4 regions of the Pantoea sp. X-Soil-TKNS-1280 genome follow, and region 1 is predicted to be linked to each of the others. Evidence: predicted binding sites of a transcription regulator. Region 1 holds the regulator's gene; each other region holds the start of a gene.
What was found. The regulator sigma-54, encoded in region 1, starts transcription at its own class of promoters, with help from an activator protein. The targets are predictions, from matches to a motif close to GTTGGCACANNTTTCGCTNT.
Positions count from the first base shown of each region.

Region 1 (3,914 bases):
ATGTTCCGCACGTCAATACTGACGGCGGCTGAGATATTGCGTTCGGTTAACGTATTTGCCAGTTCGGGCAGCAGCACCACTGGCAGATTATCGACACAGTAAAATCCCATGTCCTCAAGCGCACGCAACGCGACTGATTTTCCTGAGCCTGACCGACCGCTAACGATCATCAGCACCATCACATTTCTCCCGTTTTAAACTGGCACCCTGGCCGGTAAAAGTGTCTGTCGCTTAAGGATGGTCGTCCTGCGCTTCTGTGATAATGGCATAGAGTTCTTCATCGCTCTGCGCTGCGCGCAGACGACGACAGACGGTTTTATCTGCCAGGCGTTTTGCCACCAGCGATAGCGTATGCAGATGGGTTTTACACTGGTCCGCCGGCACCAGCAGCGCAAACAGCAGGTCTACTGGCTGATTATCGACCGCGTCAAAGGCGATCGGCTGATCGAGGCTGATAAACACACCTACGGCGCGCAGGGTGTCTTCTTCCAGCTTGCCATGCGGAATAGCAATGCCATTGCCAATACCGGTACTGCCCATGCGTTCACGGGTGAGGATTGCTTCGAAAAGCGTCTGGTGAGGCAGATTGAGCTGCTTAGCTGCCAGCTCGCTGATAATTTCCAGCGCACGTTTTTTACTCTGGCAGTGTACGCCGCTGCGGGTGCAGTCCAGCGTGAGGACCGAGCTCAATTCCAGTGTCAGATCGTTGTTCATCATCGTTTCACTTGCGAGTTCACATAGCCGCGAGGATCACCCACTTTAACCCGTTAGCAGGGAAAATGCAGGTTCTCCTGTTGGCGCTTGCGCAGATGACAAAACGGGGCGGTCAGCCCGCCCCATTCTGTGCTCTGAGTGCCGAACCGGTCAGCACTCTGCAAGCGTGAAGGTTAGTGTTTTTTCAGTTTGTCTTTATGTTTAGTCAACTGACGGGAAAGCTTGTCGATCAATCCGTCAATGGCCGCGTACATATCTTCCGCTTCCGATGTCGCGTGCAACTCCCCGCCGTTCACATGCAAGGTTGCATCAGCAATCTGCGTTACCTTCTCCACTTTCAGAACAATATAGACCTGATTGATACGATCAAAATAGTGTTCCAGTTTGGCAAATTTGCTATTTACAAATTCACGCAGCGGTTCGGTAATCTCTACATTCAGTCCGGTAAGGTTTATCTGCATAGGTCTTCCTTCTCAATACATTCAAACCAGCTGTTTACGCTGATTCGAGGGCGGGATGGACAAAGACTCGCGATACTTAGCAACCGTACGGCGGGCCACCATGATGCCCTGTTCAGATAACATGGAGGTCAGTTTGCTGTCGCTCAAGGGTTTTGCGGGGTTTTCCGCAGAGATCAATTTTTTCACCAGCGCACGTATTGCCGTGGAAGAGGCTTCGCCACCGCCTTCGGTGTTCACATGGCTGGAGAAAAAATACTTCAGTTCAAAGATGCCACGCGGGCTATGTAAATACTTCTGCGTGGTGACGCGCGAAATTGTGGATTCATGCATATCCACGGCTGAGGCGATATCCGCCAGCACCATGGGGCGCATATACTCCTCGCCCTGCTCAAAGAACGCCTGCTGCTGCTCGACAATACAACGTGTCACTTTTAGCAGCGTGTCGTTGCGGCTCTCCAGGCTCTTAATCAGCCATCGGGCTTCCTGTAAGTTGCTGCGGATGAACTGGCTATCGCTGTCATTACGCGCAGCTCCGCCCATCGCGGCATAATGCTGGTTGATTTTCAGACGTGGCACGCTGTCAGCATTCAGTTCGACCGTCCAGCGCGTGCCGGTTTTGCGTACCAGCACATCAGGAATGACATATTCCGGTTCGCTGGTATTCACCGACTGGCCCGGACGCGGATCGAGCGACTGAATCAGCAGCATGGCATCTTTCAACACATCTTCTTTCAGACGCGTGACACGCATCAGACTGCGGAAATCATGATTGGCCAGCAGATCGAGATGTTCACTGACGATGAGGCGCGCTTCGGCCAGCATCGGTATATCACTGGCATATTGTGAAAGCTGGACCAGCAGACAATCACGTAAATCACGAGCACCGACACCGACCGGGTCAAAACGCTGCACGCGTTTCAGTACCGCTTCCACTTCGTCCAGCGTCAGCTCCTCATCGCCAATGCTGTCGCAGATATCCTGCAACGTCACGGTGAGGTAGCCGGTATCGTCAATCGCATCCACAATCGAGGTCGCAATGGCACGGTCAGTATCAGTGAAGGGCGTCAACTCGACCTGCCACATCAGGTAGTCCTGCAATGACTGCGTCGTCTCCCCCTGGTACACCGGCAATTCATCATCCTGATAATCGGTCCCGGTGCCTGAAGGTGTACCGGCGGTGTAGATCTCATCCCAGGTGGCGTCGAGCGGCAACTCTTCCGGCATATCCTTTTGTTCGAGTGCCTCTCGAGTGTCGAGCGCTTCGCTCTCCTGATATTCGCGTGTGTCTACTTCTTCATGGAGATCTGATTGTTCAAGCAATGGATTGCTTTCCAGCGCCAGTTGTAATTCCTGCTGGAGTTCAAGCGTAGAGAGTTGCAGCAAGCGGATTGCCTGCTGCAACTGGGGTGTCATCGCCAGCTGTTGGCTGAGCCTGAGTTGCAAACCTTGCTTCATAATCCGGATTGAATTTCCTAAGCAAACGTCGGAGGTTACGACACCTTATCAGAGTCTGAACTCTTCGCCCAAATAAACACGCTTAACCTGCTCATCTGCAAGTATTTCATCGGGGGTGCCGTGGGCAATCAAATGCCCCTGGCTGACGATGTAAGCGCGTTCACAAACGGCAAGGGTTTCGCGCACGTTGTGGTCGGTGATCAGCACGCCCAGCCCGCTATCGCGCAGATGCTCAATGATCTTCTTGATATCAATAACGGAAATGGGGTCGACCCCCGCAAATGGTTCATCCAGCAGGATGAATTTAGGGTTGGCAGCCAGCGCACGGGCAATCTCCACACGGCGGCGTTCACCACCGGAAAGCGCCTGACCCATGCTGTCACGCAGGTGCTCAATGTGGAACTCTTCCATTAGTTCATTGGCACGGTCCTGGCGCTGTTCTTCGCTAAGATCTTCACGAACCTGCAATACCGCCATCAGGTTGTCGTAAACGCTCAGGCGACGGAAAATCGATGCTTCCTGCGGCAGATAACCAATGCCACGGCGCGCGCGCGCATGCAGTGGCAGGATACTGATGTCTTCATCATCAATGACGATGCGACCGGCATCACGCGGCACAATACCTACCACCATGTAGAAGGTGGTGGTTTTACCGGCCCCGTTGGGGCCCAGCAGGCCGACGATTTCGCCGGATTTCACCTGCAGGCTAACGTCTTCTACCACGCGGCGGCCTTTATAGGCTTTCGCCAGGTTTTCAGCGATCAGTGTGGCCATAGAAATTAGTTACTCTTCTTTTGGCTCTGGGATGAACCGTTTTTGTCCTGCAACTGCGACGGCACCAGTACGGTGGTCACGCGTTTGCTCTGGCCCTGACTGAAGGCCTGCATTTTCTGTTCTTTCACCAGATAGGTGATGCGATCGCCTTTGATATTGCTATCCAGCTGCTCAATGTAAGCGTTGCCGGTCAGCTCAACAAAGTCATTGGCCAGTTCGTAGTGCAGCTTGGCAGCATGGCCTTGTACCGGCTTACCGCTATCCTGCATTTGATAGAAAGTCGCGGGGTTGCCCCAGGCATCAACGATGGTTTTTTTGCTATCGCCGCCCGGACGGGTCACCACCACTTTGTCAGCGGTGATTTTGATCGATCCCTGTGTCACGATCACATTGCCGGTGAAGGTGGCGACATTACCCTGCAAATCCAGCGCCTGGTTCTCTGAAACGATATTGACGGGTTTGTCCGAGTCTCCTGTTAATGCCAGAGCGGGCAGGCTGGTGGCTAACAGG
Region 1 is NZ_AP035962.1:579,588-583,501, forward strand. Features, by position in the region: gene rapZ (RNase adapter RapZ) at 1-179, opposite strand, end outside; gene ptsN (PTS IIA-like nitrogen regulatory protein PtsN) at 232-714, opposite strand; gene hpf (ribosome hibernation promoting factor) at 888-1,175, opposite strand; gene rpoN (RNA polymerase factor sigma-54) at 1,197-2,630, opposite strand; gene lptB (LPS export ABC transporter ATP-binding protein) at 2,679-3,404, opposite strand; gene lptA (lipopolysaccharide ABC transporter substrate-binding protein LptA) at 3,410-3,914, opposite strand, start outside.

Region 2 (3,914 bases), 970 kb from region 1:
CCTCGTTAACCTATGTATTCAGTTAACGATAGTGCACAAGTGCACTGGGTTTCCCCATTCGGACATCGCCGGCTGTTGCGGTTCATATCACCTTGCCGGCGCTTTTCGCAGATTAGCACGTCCTTCATCGCCTCTGACTGCCAGGGCATCCACCGTGTACGCTTAGTCGCTTAACCTCACAACCCACAGGCGTTTTGCAACGCTTATGAATCGTAAGCTTTTGAGAGACTCGAACGCGTCGCTTTCATTTCTTATTACGGAGAAATGACACAACACGTCGTTTCAAATTTTCAGCTTGTTCCGGATTGTTAAAGAGCAAATATCTCAAACGTGACTCGTAAGTCAGTTTTGAGATACTGAGCAGCGACACCTTTCACCTGTCACCAAGCAAGTGGCGTCCCCTAGGGGATTCGAACCCCTGTTGCCGCCGTGAAAGGGCGGAGTCCTAACCGCTAGACGAAGGGGACACGAATGTGTCACGACTTCGCAGCCGTCTTGCTCATTACTTTTCTATCAGACAATCTGTGTGAGCACTTCGCGGGAAAGTATCTTCAGGTAAGGAGGTGATCCAACCGCAGGTTCCCCTACGGTTACCTTGTTACGACTTCACCCCAGTCATGAATCACAAAGTGGTAAGCGCCCTCCCGAAGGTTAAGCTACCTACTTCTTTTGCAACCCACTCCCATGGTGTGACGGGCGGTGTGTACAAGGCCCGGGAACGTATTCACCGTAGCATTCTGATCTACGATTACTAGCGATTCCGACTTCATGGAGTCGAGTTGCAGACTCCAATCCGGACTACGACGCACTTTATGAGGTCCGCTTGCTCTCGCGAGGTCGCTTCTCTTTGTATGCGCCATTGTAGCACGTGTGTAGCCCTGGCCGTAAGGGCCATGATGACTTGACGTCATCCCCACCTTCCTCCGGTTTATCACCGGCAGTCTCCTTTGAGTTCCCGACCGAATCGCTGGCAACAAAGGATAAGGGTTGCGCTCGTTGCGGGACTTAACCCAACATTTCACAACACGAGCTGACGACAGCCATGCAGCACCTGTCTCACGGTTCCCGAAGGCACTAAGGCATCTCTGCCAAATTCCGTGGATGTCAAGGCCAGGTAAGGTTCTTCGCGTTGCATCGAATTAAACCACATGCTCCACCGCTTGTGCGGGCCCCCGTCAATTCATTTGAGTTTTAACCTTGCGGCCGTACTCCCCAGGCGGTCGACTTAACGCGTTAGCTCCGGAAGCCACGCCTCAAGGGCACAACCTCCAAGTCGACATCGTTTACGGCGTGGACTACCAGGGTATCTAATCCTGTTTGCTCCCCACGCTTTCGCACCTGAGCGTCAGTCTTCGTCCAGGGGGCCGCCTTCGCCACCGGTATTCCTCCAGATCTCTACGCATTTCACCGCTACACCTGGAATTCTACCCCCCTCTACGAGACTCTAGCCTGCCAGTTTCGAATGCAGTTCCCAGGTTAAGCCCGGGGATTTCACATCCGACTTGACAGACCGCCTGCGTGCGCTTTACGCCCAGTAATTCCGATTAACGCTTGCACCCTCCGTATTACCGCGGCTGCTGGCACGGAGTTAGCCGGTGCTTCTTCTGCGGGTAACGTCAATCGATGAGGCTATTAACCTCACCGCCTTCCTCCCCGCTGAAAGTACTTTACAACCCGAAGGCCTTCTTCATACACGCGGCATGGCTGCATCAGGCTTGCGCCCATTGTGCAATATTCCCCACTGCTGCCTCCCGTAGGAGTCTGGACCGTGTCTCAGTTCCAGTGTGGCTGGTCATCCTCTCAGACCAGCTAGGGATCGTCGCCTAGGTGAGCCGTTACCCCACCTACTAGCTAATCCCATCTGGGTTCATCCGATGGTGTGAGGCCCGAAGGTCCCCCACTTTGGTCTTGCGACGTTATGCGGTATTAGCTACCGTTTCCAGTAGTTATCCCCCTCCATCGGGCAGATCCCCAGACATTACTCACCCGTCCGCCACTCGTCACCCAAGGAGCAAGCTCCTTTGTGCTACCGTTCGACTTGCATGTGTTAGGCCTGCCGCCAGCGTTCAATCTGAGCCATGATCAAACTCTTCAATTTAAAGTTTGATGCTCAAAGAATTAAACTTCGTAATGAATTACGTGTTCACTCTTGAGACTTGATATTTTTTAAGTCCGTGGACTTTTGATATCAATCCTGCGAGTGCCCACACAGATTGTCTGATAAATTGTTAAAGAGCAGTGCGAGCAGCGGGTTAACCGTCTGTCGCGAGGTGGCGTATATTACGCTTTCCTCCTTCAGAGTCAATCACTTTTTTCAGCGATTTTCTCTGGCGGGATGAATCACTTCGTCCCTCGCTGACCGTCTGCGTTGCCGCTTTGCCGTGTCAGTGGAGGCGCATTATAATCCGATTTTTTTGCACAACCCCTTTTTTCGATCTTTTGATTCAACTGGTGAGTTTTCATCCTTTCTGCTGGGATCACGAACGATCCGCTCAATAATTAGCTTGTCTGACGCACCGATCGCGCTCAGGCTAGGCATAAATGAGTAAAAGGAGAAAGATCATGTCCACAGCCTTACGTCCCTATAAAAGCAGCTATCCGCAAACTGGCGATCGCGTCATGATCGATAAAAGCAGTGTTGTGGTTGGCGATGTTGTATTAGGAGACGATGTCAGTATCTGGCCACTGGTTGCTATTCGCGGTGACGTGAATCAGGTGATGATTGGCGCACGAACCAATATCCAGGATGGCAGCGTCCTCCATGTGACGCATAAGTCAGCCAGCAATCCGGCGGGTTACCCTCTGGTGATTGGTGAAGATGTTACGGTGGGCCACAAAGCTATGCTGCATGGCTGCACCATTGGCGATCGCGTCCTGGTTGGCATGGGATCGATTCTGCTGGATGGTGTAATAGTAGAAGAGGATGTGATGATTGGTGCAGGTAGCCTGGTCCCCCCCGGCAAGCGTCTGGAAAGTGGCTACCTGTATTTAGGCAGCCCGGTGAAACAAATTCGCCCGCTTAATGAAGCCGAGATAGAGGGCCTTCGTTACTCAGCAAACAACTATGTTGGCTGGAAAAATGATTATCTCGCTCAGGAAAGCCAGACCCAGCCCTGATGATCAACTTCATCATTACGGATAAGTTGCTCGGCCTCATCTTCCAGATCCCAGCGATGAGCGCTAAACAGCGCCATCGCTTCTCCCTCACCGAATCTGTCATGCAATGCCTGAAGAGAGATCGCGCACATCAGCCCCATGCCATTCACCATCGCCGGAAAACACACCGCTTGCCGGTTTTGATCCCAATCTTCCCAATCAGGAAACTGAATCGCCTGATTCACGGCTGCATCGCCTGCTTTAATTGCGCAATGACGGGCGTGATCTCAGGCATCACACCATGCCATAACTGAAAAGCATGCGCTGCCTGCCCCACCAGCATACCCAATCCATCGGCGAGTTGTTGTGCCCCCTGTTGCTGGCACCAAAACAAAAATGGCGTCAGACCCGGCTGGTAAAACATGTCATAACAGCGCGTATGTTGGGAAATCAAAGAAGTAGGTAATGGCGGCACATCGCCTTTCACACCGCTGGAAGTGGCGTTGATAATCAGATCAAACGACTGGCCAGTCAGAGAGGTGAAACCGCAGGCATGAATGGCCCCGCTATGCTGAAAAATATCCGCAAGCAGCTCCGCCTTTTCAACCGTACGATTCGTCACTGTCAGTGCGCACCCTAATGAGAGCAGTGGCAAAATCACGCCGCGTGCGGCTCCCCCTGCCCCCACCAGCAATATCCGATCGCCGGGGCGGATCATGTTAAGCCGCTCAAGATCGCTCAGTAAGCCGATGCCATCCGTGTTGTCGCCCAGGATCTGCCCCTGCACATCCTTCTTTAACGTATTGACCGCCCCAGAG
Region 2 is NZ_AP035962.1:3,915,586-3,919,499, forward strand. Features, by position in the region: rRNA gene AC6I8X_RS18170 (23S ribosomal RNA) at 1-176, opposite strand, end outside; tRNA gene AC6I8X_RS18175 (tRNA-Glu) at 393-467, opposite strand; rRNA gene AC6I8X_RS18180 (16S ribosomal RNA) at 557-2,098, opposite strand; gene AC6I8X_RS18185 (gamma carbonic anhydrase family protein) at 2,563-3,117, shown strand; gene AC6I8X_RS18190 (DUF1488 family protein) at 3,093-3,341, opposite strand; gene aroE (shikimate dehydrogenase) at 3,338-3,914, opposite strand, start outside.
Region 2: the regulator sigma-54 is predicted to act here: its motif matches at 2,270-2,289, upstream of AC6I8X_RS18185 (gamma carbonic anhydrase family protein).

Region 3 (3,914 bases), 390 kb from region 1:
TCATCAGTTTTCTCCTTAGAAACCAGCGGCGCTGCCGTTGCTGCGCGGATCAAACGCGCCTTCCAGCATGCCGTTATTATGGCGAACAATGGCACCAGCATGGCCGACCACCTCGCTAAAATCAGGTAACAGTTCCACTTCATGACCCAGTGCGCGCAACTGCTGTACCGTTTCCGGCGCCACACGCGCTTCCAGTTTAAGGGAGTCAGAGGATTGTCCCCAGGTACGGCCCAGCAGCCAGCGCGGCGAGCTCACCGCCTGTTGCAACGGCAATCCCTGGATAACATGGCGGGTAAAAATTGCCGCCTGGGTCTGTGGCTGGCCGTCGCCGCCCATTGAGCCATACACCATGGTGCGGCCATCTTTCAGGCGTGCCGCCGCCGGGTTAAGGGTGTGGAACGGTTGTTTGCCGGGTGCCAGCGCCAGCAGGTGGCCGGGTTGCAAACTGAAGGCCGCGCCACGGTTTTGCCAGGTGATACCGGTGCCCGGCAGAACCACGCCGCTGCCAAATTCGTGATAAATGCTCTGGATAAAGGAGACCGCCAGCCCGCTGCTGTCCATCACCCCCATCCACACAGTATCTCCCGGACCTTTACCGGTGCCCCACGGGGCGGCATTGGCATCATCAATCTGCGCGGCCAGGCCAGCGAGATGATCGGCATCCAGCAGGCTTTGCACATCAATGTCGATATGGCGCGGATCGGTAATATGTTGATCGCGCAGGGCAAAGGCTTTCTTGGTGGCTTCAACGATGCGATGCACGGTCTGTGTTTCATCGGCATCCGCCATATTGAGCTGATCGGTAATGCCCAGAATCGCCAGCGACACCAACCCCTGGGTGGGTGGCGTCATGTTCCAGATATCGCCTTCGCTGTGCGCCAGATGCAACGGCGTGCAGCGGCGGGCCTGCTGGCGTTGCAAATCTTCGAGGGTGACCGGCATGCCGAGTGCCGACATTTCCCGTGCCAGATGATGCGCCAGTTCACCGCGATAAAAACTGTCTAATCCCTGCTCACACAGCAGGCTGAGGGTATTCGCCAGCGCCGGTTGGGTGAAACGGCTACCTGCCGCAGGCACTTCGCCATCGGGCAAAAAGGTGGCAGCAAACCCCGGCTGATCCTGCAATTCATGGCGTTTAGCAGCAGTGGCGGCGGCCTGCGAGTCAGTGACGGGAATGCCGTCAGCCGCATAGCGGATAGCGTCACGTAGCAGGCGTGGCAGCGGCAATGCTGTGGCTCCCAGCTCGGCAGAATAAGCCAGGGCTTCCTGCCAGCCGCTGACGGTGCCTGCCACGGTCAGCGCCGCTTTCGGTCCGCGATGTGGAATTTTTGTTGCGCCGTGATAAAAATCGAAGTGCGCCAGTGAACCGGCAGCACCGCTGGCATCGATAGCGATGGGATCGCCACCCGGCGGCACAATCAGCCAGAAGCCGTCACCGCCCAGCCCGTTCATATGCGGGTAGACCACGGCGATAGTGGCGGCAGCCGCAACCATGGCTTCAATGGCGTTGCCACCTTCGCGCAGCACCGCTAAGGCGCTTTCGCTGGCGAGATGGTGCGGGGTTACGGCCATGCCTAATGGCGCCATATTGCTCTGTATCATAGTGAACTCATTTTTCGGGTACGTGGGGAAGTTATAGCAAGAGCTGTTCCAGTTTTGGCAGGAAAACCATTGTGGATCGATTTATGCTAGCTTGTGATGAAACGAAAGTTACAGGACGAATGATGAAACAGTTAGATGAACGCCTCCGTAGCCACTATCCGCAACTGTCGCCGCAGGAGCAGCGCATTGCCGATTTTGTCTTTGACCATTTTGACGACCTGATCAGCTATAACAGTGCGGAACTGGCGCGGCTGAGTGGTGTGTCAAAAGCGACGGTGAGCCGCCTGTTCAAGCGCCTTGGCTACGAAAAATACAAAGACATGCGTGATGAGCTGCGCACGCTGCGCCAGAGCGGTATGCCCCTGACGGACAACCGCGATGCGGTGCAGGGCAACACGCTGCTGTCGCGTCATTACAAGCAGGAGATGGCGAACCTGACGCAGTGGGTCAACAGCATTGATCCGCAGCAGTTTGGCGAGGTGATTCAGGCGCTGGCGCAGGCGAAACGGCTGTTTATCGTCGGCATGCGTAATGCCTATCCGGTAGCGCTGCATCTGCGCCAGCAGCTGATGCAGGCGCGTCCGCAGGTCCATGTGCTGCCGCAACCCGGCCAGACGCTGGGTGAGGAGCTGGTGGATATCACCCCGGAAGATGTGGTGGTGGTGATGGCGTTTCGCCGTCGGCCCCGCATCCTCCGCCCGCTGATGCAGCAGCTACAACAAAGTAATATCCCGGTGCTGGCGCTGTGTGAACCGCAGGCGCAGGGCGTGCTCACCCTGGCGCGCTGGCAGCTGTGTGCACCGCTCGACAGCGTCTCCGCCTTCGACAGCTATGCCTCCGCCATGAGTCTGGTGAACCTGCTGGCTAATGCCCTGTTGCATGAAATGTTGTCGCAAGGTCGCCAGCGTATTCATCAAATCGCCGATCTCTACCAGCATCTGGATGAGCTGGAACACCGTTAAAGGGCACCGTTTTGGTGCTTTGCACCTTTTTTGATCGCTTTGACGTCCCGGCGCTGCGCCGGTTTTTTTCACCCTGATAAAGCTGCAACCCTGATTTTTCATGGAAGTGTTCTTTTTGTTTCGGTTGGCACATTAGTTGCAGAACGATTAATCAAGAATCTTTTGTTTCACGTAAACTCACCGGGGTGCATAATGAAAAAAGTTTTAATGGCAGTAGCAGGCGCTGCGTTAATGATGGCGCAGGTCGGTAGCGCGATGGCCGATCAGCTGCAGGACATCCAGAAACGCGGTGTTATCCGCATTGCCGTACCGCAGGACTTCCCGCCGTTTGGTTCCGTCGGCACCGATTTACAGCCGCAGGGCTATGACATCGACATGGCGAAGTATCTCGCCAAAGAGATGAAACTGAAGTTGCAGCTGGTGCCTGTCTCCAGTGCTAACCGCGTGCCGTATCTGCAAACCGATAAGGTCGATCTGGTGATCTCCAGCATGGGGAAAAATGCCGAACGTGAAAAAGTGATCGACTTTAGCCGTGCTTACGCGCCGTTCTTCCTGGGTGTGTTTGGTCCGAAAGGCGAAGAAATCAAAGATGCAGCGGCCCTGAGCGGCAAATCCATCGGTGTAACGCGTGGTGCGGTCGAGGATATGGTTCTGACCGGCATCGCACCGAAAGACGCCGATGTGAAACGTTACGAGGATAACAACACCACGCTGTCGGCTTATCTTTCTGGTCAGGTGCAGTACATCGCCACCGGCAACCTGGTCGTGGCGGCGATTGCGCGCCAGAACCCAGCCAAAGCCCCGGTCGCGCAGTTCATGCTGAAAGATTCCCCGTGCTTTATCGGTCTGAAAAAGGACGAGCCTGCGCTGAAAGATAAAGTGAATGCGTTGATCGAGCAGGGCATTAAAGACGGCACTCTGAACAAGCTGTCCGAAGAGTGGCTGAAAGCGCCACTGCCGGCCAACCTCGGCGCATAAGAAGGACAGCCAATGATTGGGCAACTTAACTTTGCTGCGCTCTGGCCGCATTGGCCGGAGCTGCTGGCGGGGCTGTGGGTCACCATCCAGCTGACGGTACTGGCGACCGTAGGGGGCGTGTCGCTCGGTATCCTTGGTGCGGCACTGCGCAGCGGCAAACCCAGCTGGCTGAGCCGTATCTGGGGCGTTTATGTCGAGCTGATTCGCAACACCCCGTTTGTGGTGCAGCTGTTTTTTATCGTCTTTGGTTTGCCCAATCTTGGTCTGAAACTGACGGCGGGCGAAGCAGCGCTGCTGGCGATGCTGATTAACCTCGGTGCCTACAGTACCGAGATCATCCGTGCCGGTATTCAGGTGACGCCGAAAGGGCAG
Region 3 is NZ_AP035962.1:966,073-969,986, forward strand. Features, by position in the region: gene hpxX (oxalurate catabolism protein HpxX) at 1-4, opposite strand, end outside; gene AC6I8X_RS04365 (gamma-glutamyltransferase family protein) at 16-1,602, opposite strand; gene hpxU (MurR/RpiR family transcriptional regulator HpxU) at 1,725-2,564, shown strand; gene AC6I8X_RS04375 (transporter substrate-binding domain-containing protein) at 2,757-3,542, shown strand; gene AC6I8X_RS04380 (amino acid ABC transporter permease) at 3,555-3,914, shown strand, end outside.
Region 3: the regulator sigma-54 is predicted to act here: its motif matches at 1,636-1,655, upstream of AC6I8X_RS04365 (gamma-glutamyltransferase family protein).

Region 4 (3,914 bases), 620 kb from region 1:
GTTCAATTTGATCCGGGTCGTGTGGCAGCTCCGGCAGGCTGGGGTCGTAATCACGCACCAGCGAGACATTATCCGGCAACTCCATCGAGACCAGATTGACCACGCGCTCAGCCACCTGATGAATACTTTGGGTGACATGTAAACCGGGTTGCTGCGGGCCAAGCAAACGATCGACCAGATTTCTCAGGCGATCGGCCTGCTCAATAATGACTTTGGTATATTCATTCAGCGAAGGGTCGGGCAGGGCGCGCGATAATAACTGCGCAGCACCACGTAAACCTCCCAGCGGGTTTTTAATTTCATGAGCCAGACCGCGTACCAAATCGCGGGCGGCGACCTGCTGAGCATGCTGAATTTGTTCCTGGCTGAGACGACGCTGATTATCCATCGGCGCCATTTCCAGCAAAATTAAGCCATCGGGCAGACGTTGTGCCGTGAGCGACATAATATGCGCGCGGCCATCTACCACTAAGGTCACTTCGCTGTCGGTAAAGCCCTGGCCAGCCTCAAGACTCTCGCGCATCACCTCAATATTCAGCGAAAAATAGCCGGTTAATTCAGGTAACGGCGTGCCGAATAATTTCCGTGAACTTTGCGCCAGTAATTGCTGTGCTGCCGGGTTGGCGTAATGAATTACCAGTTCATTATCGACCAGCAAAATACTGTTTATCAGGGAATTGAGAATCTGCCCCGCATCGGGCAGCGTGCCAGTTGCCATACAGCGTTCCTCTGCACTAATTCAGTGCATTATAGCCTTTGGTGGTAAAACCCGTCATTTGAACGATGAATTCGTGGAGAAAAAAGCCCATCCGAAGATGGGCTGAAAGTTTCCACGGCAACAAAAAATCTTCTGCGTCTTTCGTGCCGCAGCCGCGTTGGCTGCCCTCACTCACCCGGGTCACTGAGCTATCTCAGCTCCCTGGGATTCTTTCAGTTGCCGCCTTGCTGCAACACGAAATCCGCCGAATATTCCATAGGATTAAACGCTATAGTACAGCTCGAACTCTACCGGGTGCGGAGTCATGCGAACGCGGTCATTTTCAGACTTACGCAGTTCGATGTACGCGTCGATAGCGTCGTCAGTGAACACGCCACCACGGGTCAGGAACTCGCGGTCTTCGTTCAGGCAGTTCAGCGCTTCTTCCAGTGAACCAGCCACTTTTGGAATCTCAGCTTCTTCTTCCGGCGGCAGGTCATACAGGTTTTTGTCCATCGCATCACCAGGGTGGATCTTGTTGATGATGCCGTCGAGGCCAGCCATCAGCAGTGCGGTGAATGCCAGGTACGGGTTAGCAGCCGGGTCCGGGAAGCGCGCTTCGATACGACGCGCTTTCGGGCTGGCAACAACCGGGATACGGATTGAAGCAGAACGGTTACGGGCAGAGTAAGCCAGCATTACCGGTGCTTCGTAGCCTGGGACCAGACGCTTATAAGAGTTGGTGGTCGGGTTAGCCAGGGCGTTGATGGCTTTAGCGTGCTTGATGATACCGCCGATGTAGAACAGAGCAGTTTCAGACAGGCCGCCGTATTTGTCGCCAGAGAACAGGTTCACGCCGCCTTTAGACAGGGACATGTGGCAGTGCATACCTGAACCGTTGTCACCAAACATTGGCTTCGGCATGAAGGTTGCGGTTTTGCCGTAAGCGTGAGCAACGTTGTGAACAACGTATTTGTAGATCTGAATTTCGTCAGCTTTTTTGGTCATGGTGTTGAAGCGGGTAGCCACTTCGTTCTGACCAGCAGTTGCTACTTCGTGGTGATGCGCTTCAACCACCAGACCCATCTGCTCCATGGTCAGACACATGGCAGAACGGATGTCCTGAGCTGAGTCAACCGGAGGAACCGGGAAGTAACCACCTTTGATACCCGGACGGTGACCTTTGTTACCGCCTTCGTATTCTTTACCGGTGTTCCATGCTGCTTCGATATCGTCGATAGCAACGTGTGAACCAGAAGTAGAAGAACCGAAACGGATGTCATCGAACAGGAAGAATTCCGGCTCAGGTCCAAACAGAACGGTATCAGCGATGCCAGAAGAGCGCAGGAAATCTTCAGCGCGCTTAGCAATTGAACGCGGGTCGCGATCGTAGCCCTGCATGGTGCCTGGCTCAAGGATGTCACAACGGATGATCAGCGTCGGGTCTTCGAAGAACGGATCCAGAACGGCAGTGGTTGCGTCCGGCATCAGCACCATGTCTGATTCGTTAATGCCTTTCCAGCCACCGATGGAGGAGCCATCGAACATTTTGCCTTCTTCGAAGAAGTCAGCGTTAACCTGGTGAGCAGGGATAGTAACGTGCTGTTCTTTACCTTTGGTATCGGTAAAACGCAGGTCAACAAACTTAACTTCGTGCTCGTTCATCATCGAGAGAACGTGTTCAGCGGACATACTCAACTCTCCTGGAAATTGTCATTGTCGTCGTGGTGAGAGAACTTCGTTGCCTGGAATGTGCCATGGCTTCTGACATCTCCTAACCAAAGATCTCGGCAAGCTCTTCAACCGTTGTGCAACTGTCGTTTTCGCTTGAAAATACTAAAGCGAATTCTGTGCCAACTTTTTTATTACAGGTAAAATCGTGCTGTGGTGCGCCCTTTAGTGAGTCGGTGGCTGCACCAGGATGGATTGAGTGCACTTAAATGGTGCTTTGCTGGCGAATTTAAGCACCGTAATGGTGCAAAACGCCATCGCAGTGCAGATTAATGCACCGCAATTGGTGCTAAAAACCAGCACTTCAAGAAACTTTAGGCGAAATCTGTGATCATGTTCAGTCTTCCGCTTAATCCGTGTACAATACCGCGTTATTTCTATAATGCCTGAGGCAAAGCTGTGACCGAAAATTTGCGTAACATCGCCATCATCGCGCACGTCGACCATGGTAAGACCACCCTGGTTGATAAACTGCTGCAACAGTCCGGTACTTTCGACGCCCGTACCGAAGCGACTGAGCGTGTGATGGACTCCAACGATTTGGAGAAAGAGCGTGGAATTACCATCCTCGCAAAAAACACCGCCATCAAATGGAATGATTACCGTATCAACATCGTTGATACCCCGGGACACGCCGACTTCGGTGGTGAAGTTGAGCGCGTAATGTCCATGGTGGACTCGGTGCTGCTGGTTGTTGATGCGATGGATGGCCCGATGCCGCAAACCCGCTTCGTAACCAAAAAAGCATTCGCCCACGGCCTGAAGCCGATTGTTGTTATTAACAAAATCGACCGTCCTGGCGCACGTCCGGATTGGGTGGTGGATCAGGTATTTGACCTGTTCGTTAACCTTGATGCGACGGACGAACAGCTGGACTTCCCGATCATTTATGCTTCAGCGCTGAATGGTATCGCGGGTCTGGACCACAACGACATGGCTGACGACATGACCCCGCTGTATCAGGCGATCGTTGACCGTGTTTCCCCGCCGCAGGTTGAAGTTGAAGCGCCGCTGCAGATGCAGATCTCTCAGCTGGACTACAACAACTACCTGGGTGTTATCGGTATCGGCCGCATCAAACGCGGTAAAGTGAAGCCGAACCAACAGGTTACGATCATCGATAGCGAAGGCAAAACCCGCAACGGTAAAGTCGGTAAAGTGCTGGGCCACCTCGGCCTGGAACGTATCGAAAGCGACCTTGCTGAAGCTGGCGATATCATCGCGATCACCGGTCTGGGTGAGCTGAACATTTCTGACACCATTTGTGATCCGCAGAATGTTGAAGCGCTGCCTGCTCTGAGCGTGGATGAGCCGACTGTGACCATGTTCTTTAACGTAAACACCTCACCGTTCTGCGGTAAAGAAGGTAAATACGTGACTTCGCGCCAGATTCTGGAGCGTCTGAACAAAGAGCTGGTACACAACGTGGCACTGCGTGTTGAAGAAACTGCTGATGCTGATGCATTCCGCGTTTCTGGTCGTGGTG
Region 4 is NZ_AP035962.1:4,265,623-4,269,536, reverse strand. Features, by position in the region: gene glnL (nitrogen regulation protein NR(II)) at 1-718, opposite strand, end outside; gene glnA (glutamate--ammonia ligase) at 980-2,389, opposite strand; gene typA (ribosome-dependent GTPase TypA) at 2,828-3,914, shown strand, end outside.
Region 4: the regulator sigma-54 is predicted to act here: its motif matches at 2,536-2,555, upstream of glnA (glutamate--ammonia ligase).